One region of the Pseudomonas sp. GGS8 genome, then DNA from elsewhere that is predicted to be linked to it. Evidence: predicted binding sites of a transcription regulator. Region 1 holds the regulator's gene; each other region holds the start of a gene.
What was found. The regulator sigma-54, encoded in region 1, starts transcription at its own class of promoters, with help from an activator protein. The targets are predictions, from matches to a motif close to ANTGGCATNNANNTTGCTNT.
Positions count from the first base shown of each region.

Region 2: flgB (flagellar basal body rod protein FlgB) is a predicted target of sigma-54. The motif match lies at 4,591-4,610, and genes of this name have one in related genera.
Region 3: J3D54_RS17865 (CmpA/NrtA family ABC transporter substrate-binding protein) is a predicted target of sigma-54. The motif match lies at 5,518-5,537, and genes of this name have one in related genera.

Region 1 covers NZ_JALJWF010000001.1:2,943,429-2,952,795, forward strand. The annotation lists gene rapZ (RNase adapter RapZ) at 1-32, opposite strand, end outside; gene ptsN (PTS IIA-like nitrogen regulatory protein PtsN) at 35-499, opposite strand; gene raiA (ribosome-associated translation inhibitor RaiA) at 512-820, opposite strand; gene J3D54_RS13205 (RNA polymerase factor sigma-54) at 895-2,388, opposite strand; gene lptB (LPS export ABC transporter ATP-binding protein) at 2,574-3,299, opposite strand; gene lptA (lipopolysaccharide transport periplasmic protein LptA) at 3,299-3,847, opposite strand; gene lptC (LPS export ABC transporter periplasmic protein LptC) at 3,834-4,406, opposite strand; gene J3D54_RS13225 (HAD family hydrolase) at 4,414-4,938, opposite strand; gene J3D54_RS13230 (KpsF/GutQ family sugar-phosphate isomerase) at 4,938-5,912, opposite strand; gene J3D54_RS13235 (ATP-binding cassette domain-containing protein) at 6,189-6,998, shown strand; gene mlaE (lipid asymmetry maintenance ABC transporter permease subunit MlaE) at 6,998-7,795, shown strand; gene mlaD (outer membrane lipid asymmetry maintenance protein MlaD) at 7,795-8,262, shown strand; gene J3D54_RS13250 (phospholipid-binding protein MlaC) at 8,274-8,927, shown strand; gene J3D54_RS13255 (lipid asymmetry maintenance protein MlaB) at 8,924-9,229, shown strand; gene J3D54_RS13260 (BolA family protein) at 9,344-9,367, shown strand, end outside.
Region 2 covers NZ_JALJWF010000001.1:223,152-232,518, reverse strand. The annotation lists gene J3D54_RS01105 (flagellar brake protein) at 1-472, opposite strand, end outside; gene J3D54_RS01100 (flagella synthesis protein FlgN) at 561-1,028, opposite strand; gene flgM (flagellar biosynthesis anti-sigma factor FlgM) at 1,077-1,403, opposite strand; gene flgA (flagellar basal body P-ring formation chaperone FlgA) at 1,571-2,332, opposite strand; gene J3D54_RS01085 (chemotaxis protein CheV) at 2,414-3,346, shown strand; gene cheR (protein-glutamate O-methyltransferase CheR) at 3,393-4,220, shown strand; gene flgB (flagellar basal body rod protein FlgB) at 4,653-5,060, shown strand; gene flgC (flagellar basal body rod protein FlgC) at 5,064-5,507, shown strand; gene flgD (flagellar hook assembly protein FlgD) at 5,524-6,246, shown strand; gene flgE (flagellar hook protein FlgE) at 6,280-7,593, shown strand; gene J3D54_RS01055 (ribonucleoside-diphosphate reductase subunit alpha) at 7,738-9,367, opposite strand, start outside.
Region 3 covers NZ_JALJWF010000001.1:3,927,994-3,937,360, reverse strand. The annotation lists gene J3D54_RS17885 (diguanylate cyclase) at 1-942, opposite strand, end outside; gene rlmKL (bifunctional 23S rRNA (guanine(2069)-N(7))-methyltransferase RlmK/23S rRNA (guanine(2445)-N(2))-methyltransferase RlmL) at 1,087-3,357, opposite strand; gene J3D54_RS17875 (ribosome modulation factor) at 3,888-4,103, shown strand; gene J3D54_RS17870 (quinone-dependent dihydroorotate dehydrogenase) at 4,409-5,428, opposite strand; gene J3D54_RS17865 (CmpA/NrtA family ABC transporter substrate-binding protein) at 5,655-6,866, shown strand; gene J3D54_RS17860 (ANTAR domain-containing response regulator) at 6,882-7,457, shown strand; gene J3D54_RS17855 (NarK/NasA family nitrate transporter) at 7,836-9,047, shown strand; gene J3D54_RS17850 (bifunctional protein-serine/threonine kinase/phosphatase) at 9,055-9,367, shown strand, end outside.

The DNA of each region.
Region 1 (9,367 bases):
CCGGAGCGGCCGCTGACGATGATCAGGCGCATGATTAGTGACCGTTTTGCTCGTTCAGGACAACCTGATACAAGGCTTCGTTGCTCGGGGCGCTACGCAGTTTTTCGCGCACTTCCTTGCGGTCAAGCATGCTGGCGATCTGGCGCAGCAACTCCAGGTGCGCATCGGTGGCGGCTTCCGGGACCAGCAGGACAAACAGCAGGTCAACCGGGGCACCGTCGATGGCGTCGAAATCGATGGGTGCGTCCAAGTGCATCAAGGCGCTGATGGGCGACTCACAGCCCTTGAGGCGGCAGTGGGGGATGGCGATACCGTTGCCAAAACCGGTGGAACCGAGTTTTTCACGGGCGACCAGACTCTCGAAGACATCCTGCATGGCCAGACCCGGCACTTCGCGATGGATAAGGTTGGCAATTTGCTCGAGGGCTTTCTTTTTACTGCCGCCCGGCACGTTCACGAGGGAACGGCCGGGGGTCAGGATGCTTTCAAGTCGGATCATGGGTTGGGAGTGTTAACGACCGGTCGCGCCCTGGAGGAGGCTCTGGGTCTTTTCCTTATGCTTTTTGAGTTGTTTATCCAGCTTGTCGGTCAGTGCGTCGATCGCTGCGTACATATCGGTATGTTCCGCGTTAGCGACCACTTCATTGCCGGGAATATGCAGTGTGGCTTCGATTTTCTGCTTGAGCTTCTCGACCGTCATCGTGACTTGCACGTTGGTGATCTTGTCGAAATGCCTCTCTAATCGTTCGAGTTTTTCGCCGATGTAGGTGCGAAGAGGTTCGGTCACTTCCAGTTGGTGTCCACTGATGTTGACTTGCATACAGCTTCTCCTTCGTTGCCAGTGCATAAAGCGGTAGATCAGATGATCTACCACTGGAACGCTGTGGCGTGGCTCTACATCAACCGCTTGCGTTCGCTCGAAGGCGCGATCCCGAGGGATTCGCGGTACTTGGCGACGGTGCGGCGAGCCACCTGAATGCCTTGTGCCTCCAGTAAACCAGCGATCTTGCTGTCACTCAACGGCTTTTTCTGATTTTCCGCGGCAACCAGTTTTTTGATGATCGCGCGGATCGCCGTGGACGAGCATTCACCGCCTTCGGAGGTGCTGACGTGGCTGGAAAAAAAGTATTTCAGTTCATAGATGCCCCGTGGGGTATGCATGAATTTCTGCGTGGTCACCCGTGAAATAGTCGATTCATGCATGCCTACCGCCTCAGCGATGTCGTGCAGTACCAACGGCTTCATGGCCTCGTCGCCGTACTCCAGGAAGCCGCGCTGATGCTCGACGATCTGGGTGGCCACTTTCATAAGGGTTTCGTTGCGGCTTTGCAGGCTCTTGATGAACCAGCGAGCTTCCTGCAGCTGATTACGCATGAAGGTGTTATCAGCGCTGGTATCGGCGCGGCGTACGAAGCCGGCGTATTGGGCGTTGACCCGCAGGCGTGGCACCGACTCCTGGTTCAGCTCCACCAGCCAGCGCTCGTTGTCCTTGCGCACGATCACGTCGGGAACAACGTATTCGGCTTCGGTGGACTCGATTTGCGAGCCCGGGCGCGGGTTGAGGCTCTGGACCAGTTCGATCACCTGGCGCAGTTCATCTTCCTTGAGCTTCATGCGGCGCATCAGCTGGCTGTAGTCGCGGCTGCCGAGCAGGTCGATGTAGTCGGTGACCAGGCGCTTGGCCTCGGCCAGCCAAGGGGTCTTGGCGGGCAGTTGGCGCAGTTGCAGCAGCAGGCATTCACCGAGGTTGCGAGCGCCGATACCGGCGGGCTCGAATTGCTGGATGCGATGCAGGACGGCTTCGATTTCGTCCAGTTCGATGTCCAGTTCCGGATCGAAGGCCTCAAGGATTTCCTCGAGGGTTTCGTCCAGATAGCCCTGATTGTTGATGCAGTCGATCAGGGTCACGGCGATCAGGCGATCGGTGTCGGACATCGGTGCCAGGTTCAGTTGCCAGAGCAAATGGCTTTGCAGGCTTTCACCGGCCGAAGTACGGGTGGTGAAATCCCACTCGTCGTCATCATTGCTCGGCAGGCTGCTGGCACTGGTCTGGTAGACGTCTTCCCAGGCGGTATCGACAGGCAATTCGTTGGGAATGCGTTCGTTCCAGTCGCCTTCCTCAAGGTTATCCACCGTCGGAGCGGTTTCCTGGTAGGAGGGTTCCTGAATGTCGGCGTTGGGTTGCTGTTCGGCTTTGTCGGCCAAGGGGTCGGCGTTATCGAAGTCGTCGCCTTCTTCCTGGCGTTCGAGCATCGGATTGGACTCCAGGGCCTCCTGGATTTCCTGTTGCAGGTCCAGGGTCGACAATTGGAGCAGGCGGATGGCCTGTTGCAGCTGCGGTGTCATCGTCAGCTGCTGGCCCATTCTCAAGACTAGCGATGGTTTCATGGCAGGGGCTTAACACCTTATTCGCCGGCGCACATGCGCCATCCACTACAGGGCGCCGAAGCGCCAAACATAAGCAAATTATATGCCTGAAACTGAAGTGTTTGCCTAGAGCGCTGTAACAATAAAAAACTATTGATTTTTTATTGAAAAAGAGCGCTCAGGCGACTGGCCAGGCAGTTCAGCGCTTACAGGCGGAACTCGTGGCCCAGATACACTTCCTTGACCAGTTCGTTGGCCAGGATGGTGGCAGAGTCACCTTCAGCGATCAGCTGGCCATCATTGACGATGTAGGCGGTTTCGCAGATGTCCAGGGTTTCACGGACGTTGTGGTCAGTGATCAGCACGCCAATGCCTTTGGCCTTGAGGTGATGGATGATCTGCTTGATGTCGCCCACCGAGATCGGGTCCACGCCGGCGAAGGGTTCGTCGAGGAGGATGAATTTCGGGTTGGTGGCCAGTGCCCGGGCAATTTCCACGCGACGGCGTTCGCCACCGGACAGGCTCATGCCAAGGCTGTCACGGATGTGGTGGATGTGAAATTCCTGCAGCAGGCTTTCCAGCTCTTTGCGGCGACCTGCCTTGTCGAGCTCCTTGCGGGTCTCGAGGATGGCCATGATGTTGTCGGTCACCGACAGCTTGCGGAAGATCGACGCTTCTTGTGGAAGATAGCCGATACCGGCCTTCGCACGACCGTGCATCGGCTGGTGGCTGACATCCAGGTCATCGATCAGTACGCGGCCCTGATCGGCCTGCACCAGACCGACGATCATGTAGAAACAGGTGGTCTTGCCGGCGCCGTTGGGACCAAGCAGGCCGACGATCTGACCGCTGTCGATGGACAAGCTGACGTCACGCACGACCTGGCGGCTCTTGTAGCTCTTGGCCAGATGCTGAGCTTTCAGAGTTGCCATTACTGGGCCTTTTGCTCGTCGGTTTTCTTTTTCGGCTGGATCACCATGTCGATGCGCGGACGCGTCTCGGTGACTTTGTTGCCCGTGGCGCGACCGGCGCTCGCAAGCTTCTTGACCGTGTCGTAGACGATTTTCTCGCCCTGGGTGGTGTTATTGTCCTTGTCGACAACTTTTGCCTTGTCGATCAGCACTACGCGGTTTTGGGCTGCGTGGTACTGGATGGTCACGCCCCAGCCCTGAACGGGCTTGGTGTCACCAGCGGTCTGCAGTTGCTCGAAGTAGGCCAGGTTGCCCACCGAAGTCACCACGTCGATGTCGCCTGCAGGCGTGCGGGTGATGGTCACGGTGTTGCCCTTAACGATCATCGAGCCCTGGGTGATGATCACGTCACCTTTATAGGTGGCAATGCCATTCTTGTCGTCCAGCTGGGCGTCGTCGGCCTGAATGCGGATAGGCTGCGCTTGATCGGTCGGCAGAGCCCAGGCGCTCACGCTTCCCAGTGCTGCGCTCAGACTGAGCAAAATAGGGAGAGTTTTAACGAGCCTCATACTGTCCTCTTACGTTCGATAGCAGGTGTATCCTGCTTTCTTTCAAGTACGCTTTCATTCCGTTGCCTGTCGATACACCGCCAGCGCCGTCGATTCTAACGGGTTGATCGGTCTGCGCATATTGCTGCTGCGGGAACACTGTCATACGGGTGGTGGTAATCAGGGTTTTACGGTTTTTTTCGTCGAAACGGGTGATGCGTACCGAGTCAATCAGCTCGACCTGGGTGCCGTCCGGGTTGACTTCGCCGCGCTCGCTCTGGACGTGCCAGGGGAACTCGGTACCGCGAAACATGTTCAGGTCAGGATTGGACAGCAACGTCACTTCGGTCGCTTTCAGGTGTTCGACCTTGTCGGACGTCATTTCGTACTGCAATTTGCCGTCCGGCAGGTACTGCACGCTGTGGGCGTTGGTGGCGTAATAGTCGATCATGGCTTCATCGACTTGCGCCACTGGCTTGTCGAGGAAGCGTTCCGGGCTGATGTTCCAGTAGCCGACCGCAGCGAATAGCGCCGCGATGCAACCGAATATCAGGATGTTGCGAATCTTTTTGCTCAGCATGTTGGGCTCACAGGTACGCGGCGTTGGCCGCATCGAGGCGGCCCTGGGCGCGCAGGATCAATTCGCAGAATTCGCGCGCGGCACCCTCGCCGCCACGGGCCTGGGTGATGCCGTGGGCGTGTTCGCGCACGAAACTGGCGGCGTTGGCCACCGCCATGCCCAGGCCGACGCGGCGAATCACCGGCAGGTCCGGCAGGTCGTCGCCGAGGTAGGCCACGTGTTCATAGCTTAGGTTGAGTTGGGCAAGGAGCTCGTCGAGCACCACCAGTTTGTCTTCGCGACCCTGGTACAGGTGTGGAATGCCGAGGTTCTTCGCCCGCCGTTCGACCACCGGAGTCTTGCGGCCGCTGATGATAGCGGTCTGCACGCCGGCTGCCATCAACATCTTGATGCCCTGACCGTCGAGGGTATTGAAGGTCTTGAATTCGCTGCCGTCTTCGAGGAAATACAGGCGCCCGTCGGTCAGCACGCCGTCGACGTCGAATACCGCCAGTTTGATCTGTTTGCCGCGTTGCAGTAGATCCGTGCTCATTACATGACTCCCGCGCGCAGCAAATCGTGCATGTTCAAGGCGCCGACCGGACGGTCTTCGCTGTCGACCACGACCAGCGCGTTGATCTTGTGGTCTTCCATGATTTTCAGCGCCTCGGCGGCAAGCATCTCGGCACGTGCGGTCTTGCCGTGGGCGGTCATGACCTGGTCGATGGTGACGCTGTGGATGTCGATGCTGCGGTCCAGGGTGCGACGCAGATCGCCGTCGGTGAAGATCCCGGCAAGTTTGCCGTCGGCTTCCAGAACCACGGTCATGCCCAGGCCCTTGCGGGTCATTTCCATCAATGCGTCCTTGAGCAGGGTGCCGCGCTGAACCTGCGGCAGCTCTTGCCCGGCGTGCATGACGTTTTCCACTTTCAGCAGCAGGCGTCGGCCAAGCGCGCCGCCGGGGTGGGAAAAGGCGAAATCTTCAGCGGTAAAACCGCGGGCTTCCAGCAGCGCCACCGCCAGGGCATCGCCCATCACCAGGGCGGCGGTGGTCGAAGAGGTTGGCGCCAGGTTCAACGGGCAGGCTTCGTGCTCGACGTGAACGTTGAGGTTGACCTCGGCAGCCTTGGCCAGCGCTGAATCGGGATTGCCGGTGACGCTGATCAATTTGATGCCCAGGCGCTTGATCAGTGGCAGCAGGGTGACGATTTCATTGGTGGAGCCGGAGTTCGACAGTGCCAGGATGATGTCGTCGCGCGTGATCATGCCCATGTCGCCGTGGCTGGCTTCGGCTGGATGCACGAAGAATGACGTGGTGCCGGTACTGGCCAAGGTGGCGGCAATCTTGTTGCCGATATGCCCCGATTTGCCCATGCCGACCACGACTACGCGGCCTTTGCTCGCCAGAATCATCTCGCAAGCGCGTACGAAATCTGCGTCGATATGGGGCAGCAAGCCTTGTACGGCTTCCAGTTCGAGGCGGATGGTGCGTTGTGCAGATTGAATCAGGTTGCTGGATTGGCTCATGTCAGAAATCGTATAGCCTGATGAAAAGGCGGCGATTATAACGGTAATGATCAAAACCCTCACGCAAGTTCGTCGTGCTTTGTCATTCCTTATTACTGAAACCCTCTAAATAGATGATTTCAGGTGGTCATGTTGCTGAACGTGCCCGGCTTGGGCCTTGGGCGCTTGGCCTTTGCAGTGATATAGTTCGCCGCCAGTTCGGCCTGCCCGGGAAGGTATGTGCTTTCGTCAGAAAGCCAGGCGTCCGAGTGAGAGGCTGCATCGCAAGGAGTTTAGATGAGTGCCGATAACGCCTACGCGGTCGAGCTGAAGGGACTGACCTTCAAGCGCGGTGCGCGCAGCATTTTCAATAACGTCGATATCCGCATCCCACGCGGCAAGGTCACCGGCATCATGGGGCCTTCCGGGTGTGGCAAGACCACGCTGTTGCGGCTGATGGGTGCGCAATTGCGCCCCTCCAGCGGCGAAGTCTGGGTCAACGGCCAGAACCTGCCAACATTGTCGCGCAGCGATTTGTTCGATGCGCGCAAGCAGATGGGTGTGCTGTTTCAGAGCGGCGCACTGTTTACCGATCTCGATGTGTTCGAGAACGTCGCCTTTCCGTTGCGCGTTCATACCGCGCTGCCGGAAGAAATGATTCGCGACATTGTCCTGCTCAAATTGCAGGCCGTGGGCTTGCGTGGTGCCATCGACCTGATGCCCGACGAATTGTCCGGTGGGATGAAGCGTCGAGTCGCGCTGGCCCGGGCGATTGCCCTCGATCCGCAAATTCTCATGTATGACGAGCCCTTTGTCGGCCAGGACCCGATCGCCATGGGGGTGTTGGTGCGTCTGATCCGTCTGCTCAACGATGCGCTGGGTATCACCAGTATCGTGGTCTCCCATGATCTGGCCGAGACCGCGAGCATTGCGGACTACATCTTTGTCGTCGGCGAAGGTCAGGTGTTGGGGCAGGGGACTCCCGAGGAATTGATGAATTCGCAGGAACCACGGATACGCCAGTTCATGACTGGCGAACCCGACGGCCCGGTCGCATACCACTTTCCAGCGACGGATTACCGCGCAGATCTTCTGGGGAAGCGCTGATGCGCAAGATTTCACTGATAGAAAGAGTGCGCCGTTTCGGCCACGCCGGCATCGATGTGCTGGCGGTGTTCGGGCGTTCGGCGTTGTTCCTGTTTCATGCCTTGCTCGGTCGTGGCGGCATCGGCGGCGGTTTTGGCCTGCTGGTCAAGCAGTTGCATTCGGTGGGCGTGATGTCACTGGTGATCATCGTGGTCTCCGGGGTGTTCATCGGCATGGTGCTGGCGCTGCAGGGCTTCAACATTCTGTCCAGCTACGGTTCGGAGCAGGCGGTCGGGCAGATGGTTGCGCTGACGCTGCTGCGTGAGCTGGGGCCAGTGGTCACGGCCTTGCTGTTCGCCGGGCGCGCGGGTTCGGCGCTGACCGCCGAAATCGGCAACATGAAGTCCACCGAACAGCTGTCCAGCCTGGAAATGATCGGGGTCGACCCGCTCAAGTACATTATTGCCCCGCGCCTGTGGGCCGGCTTCATTTCCCTGCCGGTGCTGGCGATGATTTTCAGCGTGGTGGGCATCTGGGGCGGTTCGTGGGTGGCCGTCGACTGGTTGGGTGTCTATGAAGGCTCCTACTGGTCGAACATGCAAAACAGCGTGACGTTTGTCGACGATGTGCTCAACGGCATTATCAAAAGCATCGTTTTTGCCTTCGTCGTGACCTGGATCGCCGTATTCCAAGGCTATGACTGCGAGCCCACTTCCGAGGGGATCAGTCGTGCCACTACCAAGACCGTGGTGTATGCCTCTTTGGCGGTACTCGGCCTGGACTTTATTCTGACCGCCTTGATGTTTGGAGATTTCTGATGCAAAACCGCACCCTGGAAATCGGTGTCGGCCTTTTCTTGCTGGCTGGCATCCTGGCTTTGCTGTTGCTTGCGTTGCGGGTCAGTGGTCTGTCCCCGAGCCCGAGCACCGATACTTATAAACTTTATGCTTATTTCGATAATATCGCCGGTTTGACGGTCAGGGCTAAAGTGACCATGGCCGGTGTAACCATCGGCAAGGTCACGGCGATCGATCTGGATCGCGACAGCTTCACCGGTCGGGTGACCATGCAACTGGAAAAGCGCGTAGATAACCTGCCGACTGACTCCACTGCATCTATCCTGACGGCTGGCCTGTTGGGCGAGAAGTACATCGGTATCAGCGTGGGTGGGGAACAAACCCTGCTCAAGGAGGGTGGGACCATCCATGACACCCAGTCGTCGCTGGTGCTCGAGGACCTGATCGGTAAATTCCTGCTCAATACCGTTAGCAAAGACGCTAAATGAGGAGCTTTTAAATGATCTCTATCTTACGACGTGGCCTGTTGGTATTGCTCGCGGCCCTGCCGTTGATGGCTAACGCCGTGGCGGCGCAGTCGGCGCACGATCTGGTTCAGGACACCACGACCCGGATGCTCGCCGACCTGTCGGCCAATAAAGAGAAGTACAAGCAGGATCCACAAGACTTTTATACGGCGTTGAACACCATCGTCGGACCTGTGGTGGATGCCGAGGGCATTTCCAAAAGCATCATGACGGTCAAATACTCGCGCAAAGCAACGCCCGAACAAATGAAGACGTTTGAAGAAAACTTCAAAAAGGGCCTGTTCCAGTTTTATGGCAACGCCTTGCTCGAATACAACAACCAGGGCATCACCGTCGAGCCTGCCAAGGATGAATCCGGAGACCGTACCAGCGTGGGCATGACGGTCAAAGGCAGCAGCGGCGCGATCTATCCGGTGTCTTACACACTCGAAAAGATCAACGGTGAATGGAAGCTGCGTAACGTCATTATCAATGGAATCAACATTGGCAAGCTGTTCCGCGATCAGTTCGCTGATGCGATGCAGCGCAATGGCAACGACCTGGACAAGACCATCAATAGTTGGGCCGGGGAAGTCGCCAAAGCCAAGGAAAACACCGAAAAAGCTGTCGAGAAGAAAGTCCAATGAGTGAGTCGGCCATTCGCATGAGCGAAACCGGCGAGCTGCTGCTCAGCGGCGTGCTGGATTACCGGACGGGCCCGGACCTGCGCAAGCAGGGTCAGGCGCTGATCAAATCCAGCAAAGCGGCTGCACTGGTAATCGATTGCTCCGCGGTGGAGAAGTCCAGCAGCGTCGGTTTGTCGTTGCTGCTGTGTTTCATGCGCGATGCCCAGGCGGCCGGCAAGGCCCTGAGCATTCGTGCGATGCCCGACGATATGCGCGAAATCGCTCAGGTCAGTGAGTTGACCGAGCTGTTGGCGCACCCCTGAACCGCATCTATAAAGAAGCCCCCCGTCAGAGTCCTGCTTCGCGGGGTTCGCAGGCGCGGGGCTTTTTTGTATGATGTCCGACCCGCGCGCACAGGGCGCCGATTGAGGTTGAGCATGCAGGCCGTAGAAGTGAAGAGC
Region 2 (9,367 bases), 2.7 Mb from region 1:
CCAGCAGTTTGCCGCCGATGGGCGACTTGAGTTTCTCACCCCCCAGCTCGACATTGACCAGTTGTGCCAGTTTCAATGCAGCACGGAAAGCATTGCGGCGTTGGTGGTAAACCACCTCATCGGGCAGTGTGCCACGGTAGCAGCGGCCATCGCCGGATTCGTCGATGGTCAGCGGGCCATTGCTTTCCCAGGCGATGCGCACGCCGTCGTGGAAGCCTTCAACCTTGAATGGTTCGCCGGCCAGCAGAAAACGTTCGCCGTCGCGCGGGATCATTTCGTCCAGGGCAATCATGTTGCTGTCACGATCGACGTCCACCAGATAACTCTGGAAGCGCTGGCTGCGCTCGTGGAACGTGATGATCAGCGGGTCATGGCTGTCTTGCAGCTGACGCAGATTGCCGGAGATTTCCAGGGGCGTGGTGAGCACCTTGGGTGGCTGCGGAGCATCTTCCGCATTTAAGGCATTGAACACGGGGTATCAATCTCCAGACAAATATGACGACTAGCCGGCATTCTGCCAGCATGTTGCACGTCTTGATAGGGCGTGCTCATTGAAAGGCTCAAGCCTGACTGAGCTGGCGTGGCTTGGCGAGCTTGGAGGTTGATCCGCGGGCATCGTAGAGCGCTGGCGGCTCGCCACCGGTGAGGATTTTCAGCTGGTTGGCCGTGGCGGCCTGCTGCACCAGAATCGACTGGCCATTGTTGGCATTGGCGGCCTGGCACTGGGCCAGGAGGTCGGTCAGCACGTCGCTCTGTCCCAGCAACCGTTCGCCAATGCTCGACTGGCTGGCGAGTTGCTCCAGACCCTGGCGGTTGGTTGGCAGGTTGAGGCTGGTGAGGATTTCACTGCGCTTGCGGCCATGCTGTTCGAGCAGAATGATCAATGCTTGTTTATGCGCCAGAATGTCTTCGAGCAGTGGCATGTCGCGACCGTGCAAGGCGAGGGACTCGGTTTGCAGTAGCTCCAGCAGTTGTTGCGCCGGGGCAAAGTCGTCGATGATCAGTTGCAGTAAATGAGTGTCGTGCATGGCTGGCCTTGGGTTTTAAGCGTCCAAAAGCCTGGCGCGGGCCGTGGCCTAGCGCTGGGCTTCGAAGTTGAGCAGTTTGCTGGCTACACGGTTGCTGTCGACTTTATAGCTGCCATCGGCAATCGCTGCTTTCAACTCGGCCACGCGGGCGTTGTCGACGGCAGGCTGATCGCGCAGCTTGTCAGTGACCTTCTGCAACTGTTGAGCCTCATTGCTGAGGTGTACCGATTCCCCGCTTTTGGTGGTACTGGCCTGTTCGGCCGGGGTATTCAGCGGCGCGGATTGGCCGGCTTCGGCGGTTTCCTTCGCGGTGCTGGTACGCGTACTGCCCGTAAGTGACGAGGAGCTGTTTAAACGACTGAAATCGATGACCATGACAAAAAACCTCTGGATATTTGGACGCTTGCCATGTTTTCGGCGATTCCCCGAAAAACTTTAGGCCCATTTATCAATGAGCTTGCATGCGCCAGCGCATGCCCTGCATGCGGCACAGTTTAGGCAACCGCCAGGCGGCGCGCCATCACTTCACAAACTCAGAGCCCCTACATGGCCACTTCCACCTGGCCGGGCGCAGTGACTTGCGCCTTGATGACCCGTTGGGAATTAAGGTTCTTCACGCGAATCTGTTCGCTCAGGCCGCCGTTGGACAGCGCTTCACCCGGCATGCGCACACTGAGCGTACCACTGCGGGCGGTGATCACCACCTGGTCGCCCTTGCGAACCACTTCCGCCTGTTCGAGATGCACCAGCGTGATGATCTGATCGGCGACCATTGGTCGGGTAAGTTTTTGCCCGATCGCCTGATCGACAGAAGTCAGAAACCCCTGATTTATCAGGCTGATATCGCGCTCGCGCAGGGTTACGTCCTGAGGTTCGATAATCCCTGTGCGCTTGAGCGGACGAGTGGTCGTCACGATGTCGCGAAACAGCTTCACTTGAGCGGGCACGAAGACGGTCCAGGGCGAGGCGCCATCGCAGCGAACCTTGACCGTGACCCGCCCCAGAGGCCTTGCTGGGCTCTCGAGGGTGGCTGTCAATTCCTTGTCGCACATAGGCATGCGCAGGCGTGGATCGAGCTGATTGACCTGGATTTCGTAACGACCTTGCGTTTGACTGGTGGCCAGATAGTCCTCTACGGTGAATTCAAGAAAGCCTTGGGTGACGCCGATAAGCATGTCAGGCAAGGTAACCGTATCAGCAAGGGCAGGGCTGCCAGCGTTGAACAGGCAAACGGCCGACATCGCACAGAGCAATCTGCGGCAGGTTGATGTCAGGTGTCGGAAAAATGTCGGTTCTGTGTTCATAAGAGTTAAAAAGCAAGCGCCGTGCCGTTTCGTGATGAATGTGCGTCGCAACACACTTAGCGTTGGTGTAGGAGTCTGGGCATGGCTGGTGTAATGGATTCGGTGAACCAGCGCACGCAACTGGTAGGGCAGAATCGCCTTGAGCTGTTGTTGTTCCGTCTCGACGGCCAGCAGCTGTATGGGATCAACGTGTTCAAGGTTCGCGAGGTGCTGCAATGCCCCAAGCTGACCCTGATGCCCAAGTCCAGTCCTGTCGTGTGCGGTGTGGCGAATATTCGGGGGGCAACCATTCCGATTCTGGATCTGGCGATGGCGACCGGTGCCGGTCGGTTGCTGGACCAGAGCAATCCCTTCGTGATCATCACGGAGTACAACACCAAGACCCAGGGTTTCCTGGTTCGGTCGGTGGAGCGCATCGTCAACATGAACTGGGAGGAGATTCATCCGCCACCCAAGGGGACGGGGCGCGATCACTACCTGACGGCTGTGACTCGGGTCGACAATCAGTTAGTCGAAATCATCGACGTCGAGAAGGTGCTGGCGGAAGTGGCGCCGACACCGGAAGCGATTTCGGTGGGCGTGGTCGATGTTGAAACCCAGCACAAGGCGCTCTCTTTGTGTGTATTGACGGTCGATGACTCGTCGGTGGCGCGCAAGCAGGTGACCCGTTGCCTGCAAACGATCGGTGTCGAAGTGGTGGCGTTGAACGACGGCCGGCAAGCGCTGGATTACCTGCGCAAGCTGGTCGACGAGGGCAAGAAGCCGGAAGAAGAGTTCCTGATGATGATCTCCGACATCGAAATGCCGGAGATGGACGGGTACACCCTGACGGCCGAGATCCGCAGCGACCCACGCATGCAAAAGCTCCATATCATCCTGCATACTTCGTTGTCGGGTGTGTTCAATCAGGCGATGGTCAAGAAGGTCGGTGCCGATGATTTTCTGGCCAAGTTCCGTCCTGATGACCTGGCATCCCGGGTAGTCGACCGGATCAAAGCAGCAGATAACAGCTAGGGGCCTTCTGCCCCTGGCGGTCAACACGATTTAAGAGGCGGCATCTTTGTCTACGGGTAATTTGGATTTCGAACAGTTCCGGGTATTCCTGGAAAAAGCCTGTGGCATTTTGCTCGGTGAAAACAAGCAATATCTGGTCTCGAGCCGTCTCAACAAACTGATGGAACAGCAGGGCATCAAGTCCCTGAGTGAGCTGGTTCAGCGCATCCAGACCCAGCCGCGCAGCGGTTTGCGCGAGATGGTGGTGGATGCCATGACTACCAACGAAACCCTGTGGTTTCGTGACACCTATCCGTTTGAAGTCTTGAAGAACAAGGTATTGCCTGAAGCGATCAAGGCAAGCCCGGGGCAGCGCCTGCGGATCTGGTCGGCGGCGTGTTCGTCGGGTCAGGAACCGTATTCGTTGTCGATGTCCATCGATGAGTTTGAACGGGCCAACATGGGCCAGTTGAAAATGGGTGTGCAGATCGTTGCTACCGACCTGTCCGGCACCATGCTGACCAACTGCAAGACTGGCGAGTACGACAGCCTGGCCATCGGTCGCGGTCTGTCGCCCGAGCGCCTTCAGCGTTACTTCGACCCCAAGGGACCGGGGCGCTGGGCGATCAAGGCACCGATCAAGAATCGGGTGGAATTTCGCTCGTTCAACCTGCTGGACAGTTATGCGAGCCTGGGCAAGTTCGACATCGTGTTCTGTCGCAACGTGCTGATCTACTTCTCCGCCGAGGTGAAGAAAGACATCCTGTTGCGCATTCACAGCACGCTCAAGCCGGGCGGTTATCTGTTCCTTGGTGCGTCTGAAGCGCTAAACGGTTTGCCGGACCATTACCAGATGGTCCAGTGCAGCCCGGGGATCATTTACCAGGCGAAGTGATTCGTTGGCGGCATAAAAAACGGGAGTCCTGAGAGGGGCTCCCGTTTTTTTGTGCCTGATGATTTCCCAAGTCCACCGTCATCCCCCTGTGGGAGCGAACTGTGGCGAGGGGGCTTGTCGGAACGCCGCATCGCCCCGTTGGGCTGCGAAGCAGACCTAAAATCTCTGATGTAGCAAAAATCCTGTGAGTGCTACGCACTCAAACGGGGGCAAGCCCCCTCGCCACAGTTCGCTCCCATAGGGTCAGTTGTTGTTCTGGCGATCGGCGATAAGCGGCAGAAAAGCGGCAGGCGGCGGAAATCGGTTGCCGCTTTTCTGGCATTGCCGCGTTGCCACTGCCGGCAAAGCCCCGGTTTACGGGTTTTTTTGAATTGGCACGCCGCTTGCTATGTTCACGTTACGAAAAATCAGGTCACCCGAAGGTTTCCCGACATGAGCATCAGCTTCGATAAAGCGCTCGGTATCCACGAACAAGCCCTGGGCTTCCGCGCTCAGCGCGCTGAAGTCCTGGCTAACAACATCGCCAACGCCGACACCCCGAACTACAAGGCTCGGGATCTGGACTTCTCGAAAGTGCTTGCCGAGCAGAACGAGAAAACCAAAAACGGCAAGTTCGCCTTGAGCATGACCAACAGCCGTCACATCGAAGCTGAAGGGCTGGGCAATGGCGACGAGTCGCTGATGTACCGCACGCCGATGCAACCGTCGATCGACCAGAACACCGTGGACGCCCAACTGGAACAGTCGAACTACGCGGAAAACGCGGTCAACTTCCAGGCCAGCTTCACCCTGCTCAACAGTAAATTCAAAGGGCTGGTGTCAGCCCTGCGCGGAGAGTAATCCATGTCTCTATCCAGTGTTTTCAACATTGCCGGTAGCGGCATGAGTGCTCAGACCACTCGCTTGAACACCGTGGCCTCGAACATCGCCAACGCCGAGACCGTTTCGTCGAGCATCGACCAGACCTACCGCGCCCGTCACCCGGTGTTCGCCACCATGTTCCAGGGCGGCCAGAGCGGCGGCAGCGACTCGCTGTTCCAGAACCAGGACGCGGCCGGTCAAGGCGTGCAAGTGCTGGGCGTGGTCGAAGACCAGAGCAACCTTGAAGCGCGCTACGAGCCGAACCATCCGGCTGCGGATGCCAAGGGCTACGTTTACTACCCGAACGTCAACGTTGTCGAAGAAATGGCCGACATGATTTCCGCGAGCCGTTCGTTCCAGACCAACGCCGAAATGATGAACACCGCCAAAACCATGATGCAGAAGGTCCTGACCCTCGGTCAGTGATAAGGGGCGACTTTCGATGAGTGTTACCGATACCACCAGCGGCGTAAGCATCAAGGATGTCCTGGCCAACTCTTCGGTCAAGACCACGACCACCAGTGATGGTCTTTCCGCGGCGACCAGCAGTGCCACCGGCAGCAAGGCATTGGGCAAGGATGCGTTCCTGCAACTGCTGGTCACCCAGCTGAAAAACCAGAACCCGCTCGATCCTCAGGACAACAGCGCGTTCGTAGCCCAGTTGGCGCAGTTCAGTAGCCTGGAAGGCATCACCACGCTGAACGACACCGTCAGCGGCATTGCCGGCAACTACAACTCCTCGCAAGCCTTGCAGGCTTCTTCGCTGGTGGGCCGTTCGGTCATCGCGCAGACCGACAAAGCCGTGGTCGACACCTCCAAGAGCCTCAACGGTACCGTCGTGGTGCCGACATCGGTTTCCGCTGCCACCGTCAAGGTCACCAACTCGGCAGGCACGGTCATCCGCACCCTCGACCTGGGCAGTCAAAGCGCCGGCAACGCCAGCTTCATTTGGGACGGCAAGGACAGTTCGGGTGCGGTGGCACCGGCGGGTACTTACACCTTCGGCGCAACGAGCACCATCGACGGCACGAACACCTCACTGATTACTTACCTGCCGGCAACGGTCAACAGCGTGACCATCAGCCAGACCGGCGGTGAGTTGATGCTGAACCTGGCAGGTCTGGGCAGCGTTGCCCTGTCCAAAGTTCAAACCATTGGTCTATAGAGCCGACTAACGCGGCACCAAAAGGAGTGGAATATGTCTTTCAACGTCGGCCTTAGCGGTCTCTATGCAGCCAACAAACAACTGGACGTGACCGGCAACAACATCGCCAACGTCGCGACCACCGGTTTCAAATCGTCCCGCGCAGAATTCGAAGACGTGTACTCGGCCACTCGCCTGGGGACCGGCAGCAAGACCGTCGGCAATGGCGTACGCCTGGCCAACGTATCCCAGCAGTTCAGCCAGGGCGACGTGAACAACACCGGCAACGTGTTGGACATGGGCATCCAGGGCAATGGCTTCTTCATCCTCAGCGACAACGGTTCCCTGAGCTACACCCGTGCCGGTGCGTTCAAGACCGACGCTCAAAACTATGTGGTCGATAACAACGGCAACCGTCTGCAGGGTTATGGCGTCGATGCCAACGGCAAGATCATCAACGGTGTGTTGACTGACTTGAAGATTGATACGTCGAGCTTGAAGCCGAATCCGACTACCAAGGTTGATCAGACGATGAACCTGAACTCGGCGGAAACAACGCCAACCGTGGCTCCGTTCAGCCCGACCGATACCAACAGCTATAACAAGACCATCTCCACCAAGGTCTACGACAGTCAGGGTAACGAGCACACCATGGATCAGTACTACGTGAAAACGGGTACCAATGCCTGGCGTGTCTATACCTACATGGACGGTCGTTCTCCAGCCAACCCGGCCACCGAACCTCCAGTAGCGATCACCGCCGACATCACGTTCAACTCCGACGGCAGCATCAATACGCTGACGGCGGGTGCCGGCTGGACCCAGACTGGTAACACGTTGACCATGACCGGTTGGGTGCCAGGCGTCATTACCAACGCCGCAACGACTCCTGTGACCTGGGGCCCGAACGGTTCCGTCGCTGCCACTGGCGGTATTGCGTTCAACATGGCGCTGACCACTTCTTACAACTCGCCAACCGCCCGTACCGCCCAATACCAGGACGGCTACGCCACCGGTCAGATCTCCAGCCTGACCATCGACGCCAGCGGCGTCATGACTGCGAACTTCAGTAACCAGCAAACCAAGGCCATCGGTCAGGTGGCGGTGGCCAGTTTTGCCAACGAGCAAGGCCTGCAGCCAATTGGTGGCACACGCTGGAAAGAAACCTTCGCCTCCGGTGTGGCCGGTGTCGATGCACCGAAAACCGGTACCATGGGCTCGATCGTGTCCAACTCCCTGGAAGAGTCCAACGTCAACCTGACCAACGAGCTGGTTGACTTGATCAAGGCGCAGAGCAACTACCAGGCGAACGCCAAGACCATCTCCACCCAGAGCACCATCATGCAGACCATCATTCAGATGACCTGATGCTGTATAGCGCTGCATAAAGAACCCCTCTCACGAGGGGGTTTTTTTGTCTTGCAGAATCAGGCAGGCAAAAGAAAACCCCCGACCAGCCAGAGGCTCATCGGGGGTTTCAGGTAAGCGCCCTGGAGCGCCTACCGGCTCAGCTTATTGGCAAGCTTCGCAATCCGGCTCGTCGATGGCGCAGGCCTTCGGCACTGGAGCTGGACCGGCTGGGGCTGCCAGGACCGAGTCGTCACCGTGGTTGCCGCCGCTGGAAACAGCGTTTAGCTTACCGGTGTTGATGGTCGACTTCTCGGTGCTGGTCGCGGCCAGGGCACGGAGGTAGTAGGTGGTTTTCAGACCACGGTACCAGGCCATGCGGTAGGTCACGTCCAGCTTCTTGCCCGAAGCGCCGGCGATGTACAGGTTCAGCGACTGAGCCTGGTCGATCCACTTCTGACGACGGCTGGCGGCGTCGACGATCCACTTGGTGTCCACTTCGAAGGCAGTCGCGTAGAGCTCTTTGAGTTCTTGCGGGATGCGCTCGATCTGCTGCACCGAACCGTCGTAGTACTTCAGGTCGTTGATCATGACCGAGTCCCACAGGCCGCGAGCCTTCAGGTCGCGAACCAGGTACGGGTTGATCACGGTGAATTCGCCTGACAGGTTCGATTTCACATAGAGGTTCTGGTAGGTCGGTTCGATCGACTGCGACACGCCGGTGATGTTGGCGATGGTCGCGGTCGGTGCGATGGCCATGATGTTGGAGTTACGAATGCCTTTCTGTACACGGGCACGAACCGGTGCCCAGTCCAGGGTTTCGTTCAGGTCAACGTCGATGTACTTCTGGCCACGCTGTTCGATCAGGATCTGTTGCGAATCCAGCGGCAGGATGCCTTTGGACCACAGCGAACCCTGGAACGTCTCGTAGGCGCCACGCTCGTCAGCCAGGTCGCAGGACGCCTGGATCGCGTAGTAGCTGACCGCTTCCATCGACTTGTCGGCGAACTCGACGGCAGCGTCGGAACCGTAAGGGATGTGCTGCAGGTACAAAGCGTCCTGGAAGCCCATGATGCCCAGACCGACCGGACGGTGCTTGAAGTTGGAGTTCTTCGCTTGCGGCACCGAGTAGTAGTTGATGTCGATCACGTTATCGAGCATGCGCACGGCGGTGTTCACGGTGCGTTGCAGCTTGGCGGTGTCCAGCTTGCCGTCGACGATGTGGTTCGGCAGGTTGATCGAGCCCAGGTTGCAAACGGCGATCTCGTCCTTGTTGGTGTTCAAGGTGATCTCGGTGCACAGGTTCGAGCTGTGAACCACGCCCACGTGCTGCTGCGGGCTGCGCAGGTTGCACGGGTCTTTGAAGGTCAGCCATGGGTGGCCGGTTTCAAACAGCATGGACAGCATTTTGCGCCACAGGTCTTTGGCCTGAATGGTCTTGAACAGCTTGACCTTGCCCGGGTACTCGGTCAGGGCTTCGTAGTACTCGTAGCGCTCTTCGAAGGCCTTGCCGGTCAGGTCGTGCAGGTCCGGTACTTCGGACGGCGAGAACAGGGTCCACTTGCCGTCATCGAAGACACGCTTCATGAACAGGTCAGGGATCCAGTTGGCGGTGTTCATGTCGTGGGTACGACGACGGTCATCACCGGTGTTCTTACGCAGTTCGATGAACTCTTCGATGTCCATGTGCCAGGTTTCCAGGTAGGCACAGACAGCGCCTTTGCGCTTGCCACCCTGGTTAACGGCGACGGCGGTGTCGTTCACCACTTTCAGGAACGGCACGACGCCCTGGGAT
Region 3 (9,367 bases), 980 kb from region 1:
GGCCACCGAGGAGTGGTTGGCTTGCAGGAACGCAGCACTGGGACGCATATCCACTTGATATTCGTGGTCGGCCAGACGCAGCAAGCGCGTGGAGGACAAGTCGCTGGCCCCGGCCGGGTTGGTCGACTCATACAGCACTTCGTGTTGGTCATTGGTAGACAAGTCGAGGATGCGTACCGAAAGAGAATCAAGATTCTCTTCCGGCAACCCGTCCGCCAGCAGCTGGCGCATGCTGATCACCGCCATCACATACCCGGCGGGCGTGGCGCCCGGCAGGTGCTGACGGCTGACCGGTGCCACCAGCAACACACCCCGTGAGTAGGCGGGCTCAATGCCTACCAGATGCAAAGGTTGCGAGACGGCCATGTTGCCCGTTTGATCGGCGCGCTCCAAGGTCGAACGGCGCAGGGGCTGGGCCAACAGGTCATAACCCAGCGGCGTGGGCAGTCGGCTTTGGGTTTGGCTATAGAGCACCGGCACGTACTCGTCCCGCTCCGCAGCCGGTTGCAACTGGCCGTCGGCGGTGAGTTCGCGAAAGGTGAAATTGCTCAAGCCTTCGTCATGCACGAAGCGTTCGAGCACGGGGCGTTCGGCGCGGGAAACCCGTGGTGCCCAGGAATAGGCTTGGGTGCGTCGCAAAAGAGGTTTGGCGTAACCGTCGAATTCGTCGCGCGATACCGACTCGGAATTGGAGAAGAACCGGCGCAGGCCATCAAGGCGCTGCTCTTGATCTTGGAAACGTTCTTCGATACGGCTATAGCGTTCACTGGCGAGCAGTTGGAAACGTTGCCGCATTTGCTGATGAAACTGATTGAGTGTTGCCCAGGCCAGCAACCCCGTGAGAATCCCGCCCACGAGCAATACCAGCAGCGCGACCAGCCAGGCCGAGACATCTTCACTGATAAAACCCAGGATCTTGGGGCGCACGGCGTGCAACGACATAAATGCAACTCAAAACGCCAGGTGCCGGAAAAGCCCTTTGGCCATGGGTTGAGTTATAGCTATTAGCCACTAATTTGACCAGCACTGAAAGAACCAAAGAGCCTTTAAAAATCAAGGCTCTGTGGATCCAATCAGTCTCAAGTGTCAGCGAGCAGTGATCTTCCAGGCACGGTGGATCTTGCCATTACGGGCGAAATCCGGATCGATGGTCTGGGCCGTGATTTCTTCAACGGCATAACGCTCGGTGAGATTTTCCTCGAGCTGGAACTTGCGGAAGTTGTTGGAGAAATACAACACCCCGCCCGGTGCCAGTCGCGCCATGGCCAGGTCGATCAATTGCACCTGGTCACGCTGCACGTCGAAGATCCCTTCCATACGCTTGGAGTTGGAGAAGGTCGGCGGATCGATGAAGATCAGGTCGTATTCGTCACGGCAGGCGTCGAGCCAGGCCATCACATCGCCCTGTTCCAGGCGGTTCTTGTCGGAAAAACCGTTCAGCGACAGGTTGCGACGCGCCCAGTCCAGGTAGGTTTTCGACAGGTCGACGCTGGTGGTGCTGCGCGCGCCGCCCTTGGCCGCATGCACGCTGGCGGTCGCGGTGTAGCAATACAGGTTGAGGAAGCGCTTGCCGGCGGCCTCTTTCTGAATCCGCATGCGCATCGGCCGGTGGTCGAGGAACAACCCGGTGTCGAGGTAATCGGTGAGGTTCACCAGCAGCTTCACGCCGCCTTCGCTGACCTCGTTGAACTTGCCCTGAGTGCTCTGGCGCTCGTACTGTTTGGTGCCACTCTGACGCTCGCGACGCTTGACCACCACGCGGCTCTTGTCGATGTTCAATGCCTGCGGGATTGCCGCCAGGGCATCGAACATCCGCGCCGAGGCTTTTTCCGGATCGATGGATTTCGGCGCGGCGTATTCCTGAACGTGGACCCAGTCGTGATACAGGTCGATGGCCATGGAATATTCCGGCATGTCAGCATCGTAGACGCGGTAGCAATCGATGCCTTCACGTTTGACCCATTTGCTCAGCGCCTTGACGTTCTTTTGCAGACGGTTGGCAAACATCTGCCCACCTTCGCTCAGGCGCGGCTGCTCGATCACCGGAGCGGGTGCCGGAACCGGTTTGATCGGGTTGCCGTTCTTGTTGTACTTGCGCTCTTGCGGCTCACTCGGTGCTTCATCGTAGGCCGCCTGTTCACGCTCGGCCTGACGCTGTTCCGGGGTACGGCGCTCGCCGGTGACGAACTGATCTGGCGTGACCTTGATCAGCAGCAATTTGCACGGCAACGCGCCGTTCCAGAACGAATACTGTTTGTGGCTACGGATGCCCATGCGCTTGCCCAGGTCCGGAGCGCCGGTGAACACCGCCGCTTCCCAGTTCAAGCACGCCTGACGCAGACGTTCACCGAGGTTCTGGTAGAGGTAGAGCAGGCTCGCCTCGTCACCCAGACGCTCGCCGTACGGAGGGTTGCAGATCACCAGACCTTTCTGGTTCTGGTCCGGACGCGGCTCGAACGTTGCCACTTCGCCCTGATAAATCTTGATCCAATCACTCAGGCCGGCACGTTCGACGTTGTTGCGGCCCGGTTGAATCAGGCGTGGGTCGGCTTCGTAACCGCGAATCCACAGCGGCGGCTTGGCCAGGCCGGCTGCGGCGCGTTCGGTGGCTTCTTCGTGGAGTTTTTTCCACAGCGCCGGCACGTGACCGAGCCAGGCGGTGAAGCCCCACTGCTCGCGGCGCAGGTTCGGCGCCATGTCGGCGGCGATCATGGCGGCTTCCACCAGGAACGTGCCGACACCGCACATCGGGTCAGCCAGCGCGCCGCCATCGGCGGCAATGCGCGGCCAGCCGGAACGAATCAGAATCGCTGCCGCGAGGTTTTCCTTCAGCGGCGCCGCGCCTTGCTGCAAGCGATAACCGCGCTGGTGCAGGCTGTGCCCGGACAGGTCGAGGGACAGGATCGCTTCGCCACGGTCCAGACGCAGGTGAATGCGCAGGTCCGGGTTGAGCTTGTCGATGGATGGGCGGTCGCCTTGCGGGGTACGCAGTTTGTCGACGATGGCATCCTTGACCTTCAAGGCGCCAAAGTGCGTGTTATCGATGCCAGAGCCGTGACCGCTGAATTCGACGGCCAGGGTGCCGTCGTTGAGCATGTGGTCTTGCCACTCGATGTCGAGCACGCCGTGATACAGGTCTTCGGCGTCCTTCATCGGGAAACGCTTGAGCACCAGCAGCACCCGGTTTGCCAGACGCGACCACAGGCACAGGCGATAAGCGGTTTCCATGGTGGCCATGCCGCGCACAGCCGAGGTGTGCTCGCGTGCCTCCTCAAGGCCAAGCCCGACGGCTTCCTCGATGAGCAGACCTTCAAGGCCTTTGGGGCAAGTGAGGAAGAGTTCGAAACGATCGGACATGGTAATTCCAGAGCCTTTAGCTAAGTGAACCGGCAACGCGTTGCCGATCCGGTTTTCAATCAGGCGCTTTTCTAACAGAGCGCCCGCGTGGCACGAAGGTGTGCCGTCCCACCCTGACTGCTCGGGTTAAAAGAGCTTAGATGCCAGGGCAGATAAAAAAGTTGATGCAACAAAATGTCATAAGTCGACCCTTCGTCGAATAACCCCAAGGGCAACGGGTGTCATTCTCGTTAAAGGCGCAACCCCCACCATCCAGCGCAGGGCCGATCATACCGGGCTTTGGCCAACCAACACGGGACAAATATCGTGTTACTTATGGCCTTAGCATCTTTATGGTTACGTTCTTATGACAAAACGATCATTCCCTCGATGTGACGCATTGGTTAGAACTCAACACAGGTTGACGTCGCAACGGCGTCAACACCTTGGCTCGCGACGCCGGCAGCGAGCCACCAACGGCAGAATTTTTCTGCCTGACCTCGATTGAGGTCGACGCGATACATACAGTCAACAAGTGAGGGAAACACCCTATGAGAAGACTTAAGCGTGATCCGTTGGAAAGAGCATTTTTGCGCGGATATCAATATGGCGTTGGTGGTAAATCCCGTGAGCTTTGCCCTTTTACTCTACCGTCGGTACGCCAAGCCTGGATCAATGGCTGGCGAGAAGGACGCGGCGACAATTGGGACGGTATGACCGGCACTGCGGGAATCCACAGACTCAACGAACTTCACGCCGTCGGCTAATACAGGGCACACACTCCGACACGACAATCTGAATACGCAACGACTTAACCACGCACGTCCCATCCGGACGGCGGGCTTCGGCCCAGGGGCTCCTTCGGGGAGCCCTTTTTTATGCCTGCTCCAAATTCAGCGAAGAAACAATTGTGGCGAGGGGGCTTGCCCCCGTTCGGCTGCGAAGCAGTCGTAAACCCTGTGTCCGTGTTCTCTTTGATTCACCGCGTTGCCTGGTTTTGGGGCCGCTTCGCAGCCCAACGGGGGCAAGCCCCCTCGCCACAAAGCCCCCACCATGAGGCCCAAATCAGGCTTCAGCGCAGCGCGGCGATGGCATCTACCGATTCACGAATCAGGGCCGGGCCTTTATAGATAAAGCCCGAATAAATCTGCACCAGGCTCGCACCCGCAGTGATTTTCTCAGCCGCGTGCTTGCCTTCGGTGATGCCACCCACGGCGATGATCGGCAAGCGACCGGCCAGCTCCGCCGCCAGTACCTTCACGGTGTGGGTGCTCTTGTCGCGTACCGGTGCGCCGGACAACCCGCCCGCCTCGTCACCATGCTCCAGGCCTTCGACGCCGACACGGCTCAGGGTGGTGTTGGTGGCGATCACCGCATCCATCCCGGTTTCGATCAACGCTTGGGCAACTTGAACAGTTTCTTCGTCAGTCATGTCGGGCGCGATCTTGATCGCCAGCGGCACATGTTTGCCGTGGCGCAGGGCCAATTCCGCCCGGCGCGTGGCCAGGTCGGCGAGCAATTGCTTGAGCGAGTCGCCGAATTGCAGGCTGCGCAGGCCCGGGGTATTCGGCGAGCTGACGTTGACGGTCACGTAGCTGGCGTGGGCGTAAACCTTGTCCAGGCAGATCAGGTAGTCGTCGACCGCGCGCTCAACCGGCGTATCGAAATTCTTGCCGATGTTGATCCCCAGCACGCCCTTGTACTTGGCTGCCGCCACGCGAGCGAGCAAGTGATCGACGCCAAGGTTGTTGAAACCCATGCGGTTGATGATCGCCTCGGCCTCCGGCAAGCGGAAAATCCGGGGTTTCGGATTACCCGGTTGCGGACGCGGAGTGACGGTGCCGATTTCGACGAAACCAAAACCCAGTTGGGCAAACCCATCGATCGCCGCACCGTTCTTGTCCAGACCGGCCGCCAGCCCCACCGGGTTCGGGAATTCCAGGCCCATGACCGTCACCGGCATCTTTGCCGGTGCCTTGCACAGCAAGCCGTTGAGGCCCAAACGCCCGCCCGCGCCGATCAGGTCCAGGGACAAATCGTGGGAGGTTTCCGGGGAAAGTTTGAACAATAGCTGACGGGCCAGGGTGTACATGGGCAGGCTTGACTCGGTTGGCGATGAGAGGCGGCGATTATAGCCGCGCATCGAGTCCACAGGCGAGGCGCACGACAAAATCATCCAGCGATGGCATATGCCTTGCACCAACATGGTCATCAGCACTCATGCCAACGACGGGATGAGTGGCAGGACAATGGCGTCGTCACCGGCTCTGCTCGCGCAGAGGCCATGGGACGACGTTTTTTTTGGAAGGTGCAAATCGATGAATGAACCATCAGCCGGCCCACTGGCCTGGGTCAACGGCAGCGATGCCCCGGAAAAAACCGAAATCAACCTCGGCTTCATGGCCCTGAGTGACTGTGCCTCAGTGGTGGTCGCCGCCACTCAGGGCTTCGCCCAGCCTTACGGCCTGACCCTGAACCTCAAGCGCCAGTCATCCTGGGCCAACCTGCGGGACAAACTGGTCAGCGGCGAACTCGATGCCGCCCACAGCCTGTACTGCCTGATTTACGCCGTGCACCTGGGCATCGGCGGCGTAGCCTCCACCGACATGGCCGTGCTCATGGGCCTGAACCAGAACGGCCAGAGCATCAACCTCTCCCATGGCTTGCAGGCCCTGGACGTGACCAGTCCTGAAGCACTGGACCACCACGTGCACCAAAGTCGCCCAAAACTGACCTTCGCCCAGACATTTCCCACGGGCACCCACGCCATGTGGTTGTATTACTGGCTGGCGAGTCAGGGCATTCACCCGTTGCAGGATGTCGACAGCGTGGTCGTCCCCCCGCCGCAAATGGTCGCGCACCTGCAAGCCGGGCGCATTGACGGGTTCTGCGTCGGCGAACCGTGGGCTGCCAGTGCGGTGCAGCAAAATCTCGGGTTCACGATGGCCACCACCCAGACGATCTGGCCCGATCACCCGGAAAAAGTCCTCGGCTGCACCCGCGCCTTCGTCGAGCAATACCCCAACACCGCCCGGGCGTTGGTGATGGCAATCCTCGAAGCCAGCCGGTTCATCGAAGCCAGCCACGAAAATCGCCGCAGCACCGCGCAACTGTTATGCGCTCCCGAATACCTCGATGCCCCGCTCGACTGCATCGAACCGCGCTTGCTGGGTGACTATGCCGACGGCTTGGGCAATCGCTGGCAAGACCCGCACGCGATGCGTTTCCACGGTGGCGGCGAGGTCAATCTGCCGTATTTGTCCGACGGCATGTGGTTCATGACCCAGTTCCGTCGCTGGGGTTTGCTGCGTGACGACCCGGATTACCTCGGCGTGGCCCGTCAGGTCCAGCAACTAGACTTATACCGTGAGGCCGCCACCGCTGTCGGTGTGCCCGCCCGGAGTCAGGAAATGCGCAGCAGCCAACTGATCGACGGCAAGATCTGGAACGGTTCGGACCCGGCCGGCTATGCCCGCAGCTTTACGCTGCACGCCATGAGCGACAGCGCTCCCCTTCTCGCCAGCCGCTGACAGGAGCCTGCGAATATGTTGCGTATCCTGCTGATCAACGACACCGCGAAAAAAGTCGGCCGTCTGAAAGCGGCCCTGACCGAAGCCGGGTTCGAAGTCATCGACGAATCCGGCCTGACTATTGACCTGCCCGCGCGCGTCGAAACGGTGCGTCCGGACGTGATCCTGATCGATACCGAGTCACCGAGCCGCGATGTGATGGAGCAAGTGGTGCTGGTGACCCGCGACCAACCACGGCCAATCGTGATGTTCACCGACGAGCACGACCCCGGCGTAATGCGCCAGGCAATCAAGTCCGGCGTCAGTGCCTACATCGTCGAAGGCATTCACGCGCAACGCTTGCAGCCGATTCTCGACGTGGCCATGGCTCGCTTTGAAAGCGACCAGGCCCTGCGCGCGCAACTGCACGCCCGCGACCAGCAACTGGCCGAGCGCAAGCGCATCGAACTGGCCAAGGGGCTGCTGATGAAGATGAAGGACTGCAACGAAGAAGAGGCCTACACCCTGATGCGCCGCCAGGCCATGAGCCGCCAGCAGAAGCTGATCCAGGTGGCGGAGCAGATCATTGCCATGAGTGAGTTATTGGGTTGATCCGATCATTGTGGCGAGGGGGCTTGCCCCCGTTGGGCAGCGAAGCGGCCCCTCAATTTCCTTCATACAGACCTCGCACAAAGGTCTTGTGACGGCTTCACCGCCGAACGGGGCGATGCGGCGGTCCGACAAGCCCCCTCGCCACAAAAGCAGATTGTTGGCACAAATCTCGCTAAGTAAATCACCGCAAGGTAACCAACGGCGGTTGCCCCACCTACGACAAAGACGTCGCTCACCTCATTCGCCCCCTTTTGCGAATCAGGTAGCGGCGTTTTTCCGTTTTGGCCCCAGAGACCGGGGCTGGTGGTGCGGCCGTAGTGGCGCCCCACCTGCAAGCTCATGACTCCTTCTTGATACGCCTGACAGCTGAGGTGCGCGATGAATTCAAGCTTCTGGAAATCCGGCCATACCCCGACACTGTTCGCAGCCTTCCTCTATTTTGATCTGAGCTTCATGGTCTGGTACCTGCTCGGCCCTCTGGCGGTGCAAATCGCCGCTGACCTGCACCTGACCACTCAACAGCGCGGGCTGGTGGTGGCCACGCCGATTCTGGCCGGCGCTGTATTGCGCTTTGCGATGGGCCTGCTGGCTGATCGCCTGTCGCCAAAAACCGCCGGGATCATCGGCCAGATAATCGTCATCAGCGCCCTGCTCGTTGCCTGGAAAGTCGGCATCCACAGTTACGAGCAGGCGCTGTTGCTGGGCCTGTTCCTCGGCATGGCCGGTGCGTCCTTCGCCGTCGCCCTGCCGTTGGCCTCGCAATGGTATCCGCCGCAGCACCAAGGCAAAGCCATGGGCATCGCCGGTGCCGGTAACTCGGGCACCGTGCTCGCCGCCCTGATCGCCCCGGTGCTGGCCGCCATGTTTGGCTGGAGCAACGTGTTCGGCTTCGCCCTGATCCCGCTGATCCTGACCCTGATCGTCTTCGCCTGGCTGGCCAAAAATGCCCCTGAACGGCCGAAAGCCAAGTCCATGGCCGACTACCTCAAGGCCCTGGGTGACCGCGACAGCTGGTGGTTCATGTTTTTCTACAGCGTGACCTTCGGTGGCTTCATCGGTCTGGCCAGCGCCCTGCCCGGCTACTTCAACGACCAGTACGGCCTGAGCCCGGTGACCGCCGGTTACTACACCGCGGCGTGTGTGTTCGGCGGCAGCCTGATGCGTCCGCTGGGTGGCGCGCTGGCGGATCGCTTCGGCGGGATTCGCACCCTGTTGGCGATGTACACCGTGGCAGCGATCTGCATCGCGACAGTGGGTTTCAATCTGCCGAGTTCCTACGCAGCCCTGGCGCTTTTCGTCTGCACTATGCTCGGTTTAGGTGCAGGTAACGGTGCGGTATTCCAGTTAGTGCCGCAGCGTTTTCGTCGGGAGATTGGTGTGATGACCGGTTTGATCGGCATGGCCGGCGGTATCGGTGGCTTCGCACTGGCGGCAGGCATGGGCGCGATCAAGCAAAGCACCGGCAGCTATCAAATGGCTTTGTGGTTGTTCGCCAGCCTTGGCGTACTCGCCTGGTTCGGTCTGCACGGGGTGAAACGTCGCTGGAGAACCACTTGGGGTTCGGCAGCCGTTACCGCGGCTCGCGTGTGAGGGTTGAATGAGCCTGCAACTGAGTTTTGCCGAAGCCAGCGCCATCGGGCCTCGTGAAGAAAACCAGGACGCCCTGCGCCTGGTCACTCCGGCGCCGGCACTGGCGGCGAGCAAAGGTTACCTGTTCGCCATCGCCGACGGCGTCAGCCAATGTGCCGATGGCGGTCTCGCGGCCCGTTCAACCTTGCAGGCCCTGGCACTGGACTACTACGCCACCCCGGAAACCTGGGGTGTCGCCCAGGCACTGGATCGTCTGCTACTGGCGCAAAACCGCTGGTTGCAGGCCAACGGCGGCGGGCAACCGCTGCTGACCACGGTCA